Regions from separate parts of the Micromonospora sp. CMU55-4 genome, predicted to be linked through region 2. Evidence: riboswitches for the same ligand, from Rfam matches in the RefSeq annotation. Region 2 holds a riboswitch; each other region holds the start of a gene.

Region 1 (3,305 bases), on a different contig from region 2:
CGCGCTGGTGCTCTGGCCCCGGCAGGACCGGGAGCCGGTCGGCGGCGCGGACGTCCCCCGCTACCACGGCACCGTGACCCGGGTGGTCACCGAACCCTGCCCGCCGACGCCGGAGGCCCCGGAGGGCGCGGGCGGCCCCTGCGGCACCGCGACCGTCGCCGCCGAGCAGGGCCCGGACGCGGGACGGCAGGTCGAGACGCCGCTCCCGGCCGGACCGGGCGCGCCCCGGGTCGAGGTCGGCGACAAGATCGTCCTGGTCGAGCTGATCGACCCGGCCGACCCTTCGATGAAGTCCTACAACATCGCCGAGCACCAGCGCGGCACACCGCTGATCTGGCTGCTGGTGCTCTTCGCCGCCGCGATCGTGGCGTTCGGCCGCTGGCGCGGGCTCGCCGCGCTCGGCGGCCTGGCGGCCAGCTTCGCCATCCTGCTCGGCTTCGTGCTGCCCGGCATCGGTGGCGGCCAGCCGCCGCTGCTGGTGGCGATCGTGGGCGCCGCGTTGATCATGTTCGTGGTGCTCTACCTGACGCACGGGATCACCGCGCAGACGTCGGTGGCGGTGCTCGGCACGCTCGGCAGCCTCGTGATCACCGGCGTGCTCGGCCTGCTCGCCACGTCCGCCACCCACCTGACCGGCTTCGGCAGCGAGGACGCCACCACCCTGTCCATGTTCCAGGGCGACGTGGACCTGCACGGACTGCTGCTGGCGGGCATCATCATCGGCTCGCTGGGCGTGCTGGACGACGTCACCGTCACCCAGGCGGCCACCGTCACCGAACTCGCGCACGCCAACCCGGGGCTGTCCCGGCGGCAGCTCTACCGGGCGGCGACCCGCGTCGGCCGGGCCCACATCGCGTCCACCGTCAACACCATCGTGCTGGCGTACGCGGGCGCGTCGCTGCCGCTGCTGCTCCTGCTGGTCGCCGACTCCCGCCCGGTGAGCCAGATCCTCACCAGCGAGTTCCTCGCCCAGGAGATCGTCCGCAGCGCGGTGGCCACGCTCGGCCTGATCGCCGCCGTACCGCTGACGACCGCACTGGCCGCGATCGTGACCACCGCCGGACGGCGCGCGCCCGGTCCGGAGCCGGCGTCGCCCGTACCCCCGCCGCCCCGTCCGCCGGCCGGACGCGACGACGCGCTGGAGGCGCTCGGCGGCGGAAAGAGTACGGAGGCGACATGGTGACACTCCGCACGGTGACCATCGATTTCAAACGCGACGCTGGTCACGGTGCGCCACGGCGAAATCTCGCTATTGGTCGGCTTCCGGACGTAGATCCGCAGGAGTGCTGTCGGGTAACCTCGCTGCCGGTCACCGCCGAAGGCGCGCACCGGCGCCAGCGGTGCCGCCGCCCAATCGCCTGCGGGCGAGCCGGGGAACCAGGTACATGGGGTGAATCCGCGCGAGCGGTAGGGGCCACTTCCGTCCCGAACCCGTCAGCTAACCCGGTCGGCGGCCGACGGAAGGGAACACTGTGACGCCACCCCTGCGCCGCTGGCTGACACCCCTGGTGGCCGTGCTGGCCTCGCTGGCAGTGCTGGCCGGGCCGAACTCGGCGACGGCGGCCCCCGCCGCGGCGGCCCCGAAGCCGTCCGGGCACGAGGAGGACGGCGAACCACCGCTCATCACCGAGGCGATCGACAGCGCCAACCGGAACTTCCTCCAGGCGAAGGCGAAGCTGGCCAAGTCGCAGGACCGCCAGCGGCGGCTGGCCGCCGAGGTACAGGCGGCACAGGCCGAACTCGAGGCGCTCAGCCCGCAGGTCAACCAGCTCGCCGCCCAGTCCTACCGGACCGGCCGGATGGGCGCGATGGCGATGCTGCTGGAGAGCAACTCGCCCGACTCGTTCGTCCGCCGCGTCAACGCCCTGGACGAGCTGAACCTCCTCAACGCGCAGCGCCTGGCCGCCATCAACGCGGTCAAGAACCGCGCCGAGACGGCCAAGATCGCGCTCGACGCCGAGGTGCGCGAGCAGGAGAAGCAGAAGAACGCGATGGAGCGCGAGAAGGTGCAGGCCGAACGCGCCCTCAAGCTCGTCGGCGGCCTCGGCTTCACCGGCGGCCTGGTCGACGCCACCTCACCGGTCGCCAAGATCGGCCCCGGCCGCACCGCCGACGGCGGCTGGAAGGCCGAGTCGTGCAGCGAGAACGACCCGACCACCTCGGGCTGCATCACGCCGCGGACGCTGCACGCCTACAAGGAGGTCCGGCGCGCCGGCTACACGCGCTTCGTGGGCTGTTACCGGCCGGGCGGGCCGTGGGAGCACCCCAAGGGCAAGGCGTGCGACTGGTCGCTGCAGAACAGCGGCTTCTCACCCTGGCACAACAACGACACCCGCAAGTACGGCAACGACGTGGCCGCCTTCCTCATCCGCAACGCCGACCGGCTGGGCATCTACTACGTGATCTGGAACCGGCAGATCTGGTTCCCGGCCACCGGCTGGAGGTCGTACAGCGGGCCGTCGAACCACACCGACCACGTCCACATGTCGATGCTCTGACCTGGACGCAGCAAGAAGGGGCCGCCCCCGTGGGCGGCCCCTTCGTCGTCCGGCGCTCCGGTCAGCCGGCCAGCGCCGCGTCCGCGTCCGCCGGCGACGAGGGAGCGGGCAGTGACGCCGGGACCTGCGCCACTGTCCGCACCTCGCCGCCGGAGAGCCGGTACGACATCCCCGCCACCGTGCACCGGCCCGCCGCGACCCGCTCGGCCAGCACGGAGGACCGGGCCAGCAGCGTCTCCACGGTCTGCGCGATGTGGACGTCGATGATGCCGTCGAGGTCGTCGATGCCCTGCCGGGCGGCGCGCAGCAGGCTGGGCGAGACCGCGTCCACCACCGCTCCCAGGTGCCCGGCCGGAGCGGCGCCGGTCCGGACCCCCTCCCGGGCGGCCTGGACCGCGCCGCAGGAGTCGTGCCCGAGCACCACCACGAGCGGCGTGCCGAGCACGGTGACCGCGTACTCGACGCTGCCGAGCACCTCGGGCCCGGCGGTGTGCCCGGCGGTACGCACCACGAAGAGGTCACCGAGACCTCGATCGAAGATGATCTCCGCGGCGAGCCGCGAGTCGGAGCAGCCGACGATCACCGCGAAGGGGTGCTGGCCGTCGGCCACCGCCGCCCGGTGCCCGGCGTCCTGATTCGGATGCTGCGGCACACCGGTGACGAACCGGTGGTTGCCGGCACGCAGCTCGGCGAGCGCCTGCTCCGGGCTTCTCGGCGTCATCTGCCTCACCTCGTCTACCTGCGGAACGACCAGGCCGGACGGCCTCGCGACTTCACGGTCACACGGCGTCAGGGGCACGTCAAGAT
Region 2 (3,305 bases):
CGCAGGCCCGCACGCTGCGGGTGGGACGGCTGCCGGAGCAGCCCGCGTTCGAGGACGAGATCATCGAGCGGCCGGAGTTCCGCGAGTTCCTCAAGGCGTGGTGGCCCCGGCTGCACCCCCGGCACGTGCTGGACTGGCTGGCCCGCCCGGACCGGCTGCGCCGCTACGCCGGGGGGATCCTCTCCTCGGCCGAGATCCGGTTGCTCGGGCAGGCGTACCGCACGCTCGCGACCGACGGGCTGACGGTGGCGGACATCGCGCTGCTGGACGAGCTGGACGCGCTGCTGGGCAAGCCGGTGCAGCGGGCCCGGCCCAAGCGCGACCCGTACCAGCTCGCCGGTGGCGTGCGCGAGCTGAGCACGTACGCCGATCGGCAGCGCGCCGCCCGCGCGGCGGCGCGGGAGCGTCCGGCCGACTACCGCGACTACGCGCACGTGGTGGTGGACGAGTCGCAGGACGTCTCGCCGATGCAGTGGCGGATGATCGGCCGGCGCGGGCGGCTGGCGTCCTGGACCGTTGTCGGTGACCCGGCGCAGACGGCCTGGACCGGCGACCCGCAGGAGCTGGACCGGGCCCGGGACCAGGCGCTGGGCCGGCGCAAGCGGCACCGCTACGAGCTGACCACCAACTACCGCAACTCGGCGGAGATCTTCGCGGTGGCGGCGGCGGAGATCCGCCGGCTCTACCCGGATCTGCCGCTGCCCGACGCGGTCCGGTCCACCGGCGTTCCGCCGGTCGAGCGCACGGTGCCCGCCGCCGAGCTGCCGGCGGCCACCGTCGAGGCGGCCGAGGCGCTGCTCGGCCAGGTGGAGGGCACCGTCGGCGTGATCACGCCGGTGCCGCGCCGGGACGAGGTGGCCGGCTGGCTGGGCGCGCTCGGCGCGGGCCGGCTCCAGGTGGTGACCAGCCTCCAGGCCAAGGGCATGGAGTACGACGGCGTGGTGCTGGTGGCGCCGAGCGAGATCCGGGCCGATCCGGGCTCGGGCGTGCGCACGCTCTACGTGGCGCTGTCCCGGGCGACCCAGCGCCTCACCACGCTCGACCCGGTGGGGTGCGGGGCCACGCCCGCGCCACCCACAGTTCACTTGCATACATAGCGATGTGAGCATACATTGGGCCCGGCCGGTACGCGGCAGGGAGGGTGTTGGCGTGGGCGCAGGTCATGACCACAGCAGCGCGGTGGCCAACGCGGCACACCGCCACGCAGGCCGGCTCTGGGCCGCGTTCGCGCTGCTCGCCGTCCTGATGGTGGTCGAGGCGGTGGCCGCCTTCACCACCGGCTCGCTCGCCCTGCTCTCCGACGCCGGGCACATGTTCACCGACGTGCTCGGCATCGGCATGGCCCTCGCGGCGATCACCGCCACCCGGCGCGCCGGCACCGACCCGCAGCGCACGTTCGGCCTCTACCGGCTGGAGGTGCTCGCCGCCCTCGCCAACGCCGTGCTGCTCGGCGCCGTCGCGGTCTACGTCCTGATCGAGGCGGTACGCCGCTTCGGCGAGCCGCCGGAGGTGCTGGCCGGCCCGATGCTCGTGGTGGCGGTGCTCGGCCTGCTCGCCAACATCGTCGCCTTCGCGCTGCTGCGCGCCGGGGCGAAGGAGAGCATCAACCTGCGCGGCGCGTACCTGGAGGTGCTCGGCGACCTGCTCGGCTCGCTCGGCGTGATCGCCGCGGCGCTGGTCATCGCGGTGACCGACTGGTGGTGGGCGGACCCACTGGTCGCCGTCGGGATCGGCCTGTTCATCCTGCCGCGCACCTGGCGGCTCGGCCGGGCCGCGGTGCGCATCCTGGTGCAGGCGGCGCCGGAGCACCTCCAGGTGACCGCCGTGCACGACCGGCTGGCCGCGGTCCCCGGCGTGGCCGAGGTGCACGACCTGCACGTCTGGACGCTCACCTCGGGCATGGAGGTGGCCTCGGCGCACCTGACCACCGACCCGGGCGTGGACCCGGCCGGGGTGCTGGCCGCCGCGCGGACGGCGCTGCACGAGGACTTCTCCATCGATCACGCCACGTTGCAGGTCGAACCCGGAGCGTCAGCCGGAGTGTGCGGAAAGACCGAGTGGTGATTAGGGCAGACTTAAATCACCGTGACTGCTGTACACTTATGTCGGTTTTGCCCCACCATGCGGCACTGCGCAACGGAGCCACGCCCGGGCCGCGCCGGTAGGCTCGGTCGCGGCCGCAGCCACCGGCGTCACCGGCGCAGGTGGGGTGGCCGTCGCCTAATCGCCCGAAGGGGCGAGCCGGGGAACCACGTACGTGGGGTGCATCCGCGTCAGCGGTAGGGATCTTCCGTCCCGAACCCGTCAGCTAACCCGGTCGGCGGTTGACGGAAGGACATGTGAATGCCCCCAGTGGCACCTGTACGACGGACGGCCGCCCGGTTGGCGGCCCTGCTCGTCGCGACGCTGACTGTCGGCGTCGCGACCGTTCCGGCCTCCCCCGCCTCGGCGGCGCCCCGGACCGGCCTGCTCGCCGCCGCGCCCGGCGACGACGAGGGCGGCACGCCGGAGCTGCGCGCCCAACTCGACGCGGCCAGCAAGGGCTGGCTGGAGGCGAAGGCCGCGCTGAACCGGTCGGTGAACCGCCAGAAGCAGCTCAACGACCAGCTCGCGAAGGTCGGCGCCGAGCTGGCCGTACGTGACGCCAAGGTCGGTGAGATCGCCGGGGTGGCGTACCGCGCCGGGCGGCTCGGCACCGCCGCCGCGCTGCTCGACAGCAGCAGCCCGGCGGGCTTCATGGACCGGGCCGCCACGCTGGAACAGGTCGCCGCGCACGAGGACCGCACGGTGCGCGAGCTGATCACCACCCGGGACGAGGCCACCCGCACCCGGGCCGCGCTCGACACCGAGATCCGCGAGCAGCGCAAGCAGGTCGAGGTGATGGGCAAGCGCAAGGAGCAGGCCGAGCGCGCGCTCGAAGTGGCGAACGAACGTTCCGCCCGCAACAACAGCAGCGGCGGCGGCAGCGTCCAGGGCACCTCAAGCAAGAACGCGAAGCCCGCGCCACGCAACTCGGACGGCTCGTGGCCGTCGGAGTCGTGCAGCGTCATCGACCCGACCCCGGCCAACGGCTGCATCACCCCGCGGACGCTGCACGCGCTGCAGCAGGCCAAGGCGGCCGGTTTCACCAGGTACGTCTCGTGCCACCGGCCCAGCGGCTCGGGCGAGCACCCGAAGGGGCGGGCCTGCGACTTCGCCGCCCAGAAGAACGGCTTCGGCGGCGTGGCCAGCGGCGGTGACCGGACGTACGGCAACAACCTGGCCGCGTACTTCGTGCGCAACGCCGACCCGCTCGCCGTGCTCTA
Region 3 (3,305 bases), on a different contig from region 2:
CGGCGCGCGGTCCGTCTCCGGTCCGGCCGAGGACATCGAGTACGCCGGGCGGCGTCGCCCGGACTGACACGCGCACACGCCGGCCGGTCGGTCCGCGACACGCCGTGCGGCGGTGCGTCAGTGGGGGTTCGGCGGTAATTTGTACCCGTGCTTCCGATCGCGCTCACCTGCCCCGTGTGGTGGGTGGCGCGCTGGACCGCCCGGATGCTCGCCAGTCTCGCCGTGGTCGTCGCCTGTTCGTTCGGCGCGGCCACGCTGCCGGCCGCCGCCGCCGCGCCAGCCGGCCCGGCGTACGTGAGCACGCCGGCCGCCCCGCGACCGGAATCCGACCGCGCCGCCGAGCGGCAGGCCCGTCCCGACGGCGCACCCGCGCCCGCCGCACGGGCCACCGACACGCTCCCGAACGACCCGCAGCCGGTCCCGGCCGGCCGGATCACCGCGCCGGTCGGCCTGCGGGCCCCGCCCGCCCGCTGATCCGCCCACGGGCCGCGCCCGTCACCGCACCCACCGAACGTCATCCCGCACCCGCCCCTCGCCGGCCCGGCGCCCTCGCGCCGCGCCCCGACCGGCCGTGCGGAGTCTCCCGCCAGGTTCTTCCCGTGAGGTGCCGACCATGTCGCAGACCGCTCTCTACCACTTCCTCACCGCGGTCCCCGAGGCCGCCGCCATCTGGTCCTTCCTGATGCTGCTCACGTTCGGCCTGCTCGCCGCGCTGGTGGCCCGGCCCGAGCGCGACGACGTCGCCGAGGCTGCCGCCGATCCGGTGGACCAGGACGCCGCGCGCCGCGACGACCTCGTCCGGTACGCCGAGGAGGTGGCGGTGGCCGCCGCCGGGGCCGCCCAGACGGCCCGTCGCCGCCGGGAACGGTGGCTGGCCGCGCAGGACGAGGCGGAACGCGCCTGGACCGCGTACGACGAGGCGGACAGCGCCGCCCGCCGGCTGGCCGGGGCCGCCCCGCTGGCCGCCCCGCGCACCCCGCGCACCCCGGCGGAGTACGCGGCCCGGGAGCGCTGGCTGCACCACGCCGCCATGACGGCGCACTGGCGCGGCGACCTGTCCGCCCGGCAACTCGCCGACGTGCTGGCGCGCCGCAACGGGTGGGACCCGCGCCGGCACCCGGCCGAGCAGGAGATCGTGCTGGCCCGGGCCGTACGGGACCGGCGCCGGGCCGGCTGGGAGAGCGCCGCCGAGCGGGAGCGGCAGGCGTGGCGGGACGCCGAACTGGCCGCCGAGGCCGCCCGTACGCTCGCCGCCGAGGCGTACGCGGCCACCCTGGCGGTGCGGCCCGCCCCGGTGTCCCGCGGCGTGGCGACGATCCCCCTGCCGGTCGGCGCGTCCGTCCGCAACGCCCGCTGGCGTCCGGCCCGGGTCGGCTGAGGCGACCGAATTGTTACCCGGAATGTGGTGAGCCGGCTCACCCCCGGCGCCGAAACGGGCGTGGAGCGCAGAACAGGCCAATGAGCCGCGCCATTGCCGGTCAGGCGCTCGCCGTCTGTCCCCTTTTCGCCTCCCGGGCGCCGTCACCACCGCTTGTCCCATTGAGTGAAGTGAGTAACCGGCTGTTCCGAAATCCGTTACCGGGGATCATGTTTACGCAGGTGGGAGCGCTTGGCAGGGGCAGTACCCGCCGGTAGTGTCGGCGCGTCCGGTGCGGTAACCGATCGCAGAAGGCGACGCCGCGCCGACCCGCCTAATCGTGTCATCACGAACCGGGGAACCATGAGCACCATCGGGGTGAATCCGCGGCCACTGCCGCGGTAGGGCGTACTTCCCGCCCGAATCCGTCAGCTAACCCGGTCGGCGGCCACGGAAGGAGTCCCATCCTCGTGCCCACCCCTCGATCGTCCCCCCGCCTCCACGGCTCCGCGGTACCCGCGCTCGCCTGACGCGACCGGCAAACCGCCCCTGGGCGCCCGGCATCGCGGGCGTACCCGTTCCCCGGCCCATCCGGCCTGCCAGCACGTGTGAACCCCTCCACGTGCCGGGCCGGCGTGTGCCGATCACGCCCCCCGTGGAGGATTTCGTGAAGCACCACCTGAAGCGTCAGCTGCGGCGGATCGCCACCGAACGCCCGTACCAGATCATCGCCGGATCGGCCGCGGCGCTCGTGCTGGCCGCCGGCGCCGGCACCGCCCTCGCCGCGGGTGAGGACGCCCCGGTCCGGCAGGAGAACACCGCCTCGGTCGCCGAACTCGGCGCACGGCTCGGCGAGCCCGCCAGCCGCGGCGAGGCGCGCATCGTCGTCCCGCCGGCGTCGCCGAGCGCCGAGCCCAGCAAGTCGCCCAGCGCCTCCCCGTCGGCGAAGAAGGCCGCGGCGGACCCGGACGTCACCAAGGCCGCGCCGAAGCCGCCGTCGAGCAAGACGCTGGACTACGACTACCAGGCGCAGATCAACTACTACTACTGCGGCCCGGCCGCCGTGCGCAACGCGCTCAGCGCCACCGGCATCGAGCGCAGCCAGGACGCACTCGCCGGCCCGCTCGGCACCACCGAGATGGGCACCAACTCGGCCGAGGACACCACGCGCGTGCTCAACCAGCAGGTCAAGGGCAACCCGTACCGGACCCGGATGATTCCCGGCTCGGCCAGCCCGGCCCAGATGGACCGGCTCCAGGCCGACGTGGTCGAGGCGATCAGCAACGGCCGGGGGGTCGTCGCGAACGTCGCCGGCACCGCCACCGACACCAACGGCGGCTGGCACTCGTTCCCCGGCGGCCACTACGTCGCGGTGATCGGCTACAAGGACGACGGCCGGACCGTCCGGATCGCCGACTCGGCCGACCCGTCGCTGCCGTCGTACTGGCTCACCACGATCGACCTGGCGCACTGGATCGCCAGCCGCGGCTACTCCGCCTGACCGCCCCGCACCCTGCGAAGGCCGGCACCCCGTCCCGGGGCGCCGGCCTTCCCCGTCCCCGCCCGCCCCTCGCCCGCCGCCCTCTCGGCGCGCCGATCTTGGACTTGTGGCGCCTGGTATGCCCGGCTCACCCCGCTATGGGAGGCACCACAACTCCAAGATCGGCGGCGAGGGCGAGGGCGGGCGGTTTGGGCGGGGCGGGTTCGGTCTCGCGTGTCCGGGGCGGGCGGTGGCAGACTGCGCCAATGGGCGATGCGACGGGGAACCGGCACCTGATTCTCCTGCACGGCATGGGCGCCACCGGCGAGGTGTGGCTGCCCTGGGCGCCGCTGCTGGAGCGCCGCTGGCCCGGGCGCTGGCTCGCCCCCGACCTGGCCGGCCACGGCTGGTCGCCGCCGCTCGACGGCTACTCGTTCGACGCCCTGGCCCAGCGCGTCGCGGACGGGC

The links. A riboswitch is a leader RNA that binds a small molecule or an ion and turns the genes downstream of it on or off. The one in region 2 is predicted to bind cyclic di-AMP.
Region 1: another riboswitch for cyclic di-AMP. It lies ahead of HA073_RS04555 (hypothetical protein); the one in region 2 lies ahead of HA073_RS14995 (hypothetical protein).
Region 3: another riboswitch for cyclic di-AMP. It lies ahead of HA073_RS12335 (C39 family peptidase); the one in region 2 lies ahead of HA073_RS14995 (hypothetical protein).

Annotation. Positions count from the first base shown of each region.
Region 1 is NZ_JAAOLH010000002.1:281,281-284,585, reverse strand. Features, by position in the region: gene HA073_RS04560 (YibE/F family protein) at 1-1,183, shown strand, start outside; cyclic di-AMP (ydaO/yuaA leader) riboswitch at 1,338-1,469, shown strand; gene HA073_RS04555 (hypothetical protein) at 1,473-2,498, shown strand; gene HA073_RS04550 (carbonic anhydrase) at 2,560-3,219, opposite strand.
Region 2 is NZ_JAAOLH010000007.1:207,072-210,376, forward strand. Features, by position in the region: gene HA073_RS14985 (AAA family ATPase) at 1-1,097, shown strand, start outside; gene HA073_RS14990 (cation diffusion facilitator family transporter) at 1,150-2,064, shown strand; cyclic di-AMP (ydaO/yuaA leader) riboswitch at 2,208-2,339, shown strand; gene HA073_RS14995 (hypothetical protein) at 2,344-3,305, shown strand, end outside.
Region 3 is NZ_JAAOLH010000005.1:318,850-322,154, reverse strand. Features, by position in the region: gene HA073_RS12350 (acyltransferase) at 1-67, shown strand, start outside; gene HA073_RS12345 (hypothetical protein) at 148-474, shown strand; gene HA073_RS12340 (hypothetical protein) at 614-1,378, shown strand; cyclic di-AMP (ydaO/yuaA leader) riboswitch at 1,679-1,819, shown strand; gene HA073_RS12335 (C39 family peptidase) at 2,025-2,858, shown strand; gene HA073_RS12330 (alpha/beta fold hydrolase) at 3,104-3,305, shown strand, end outside.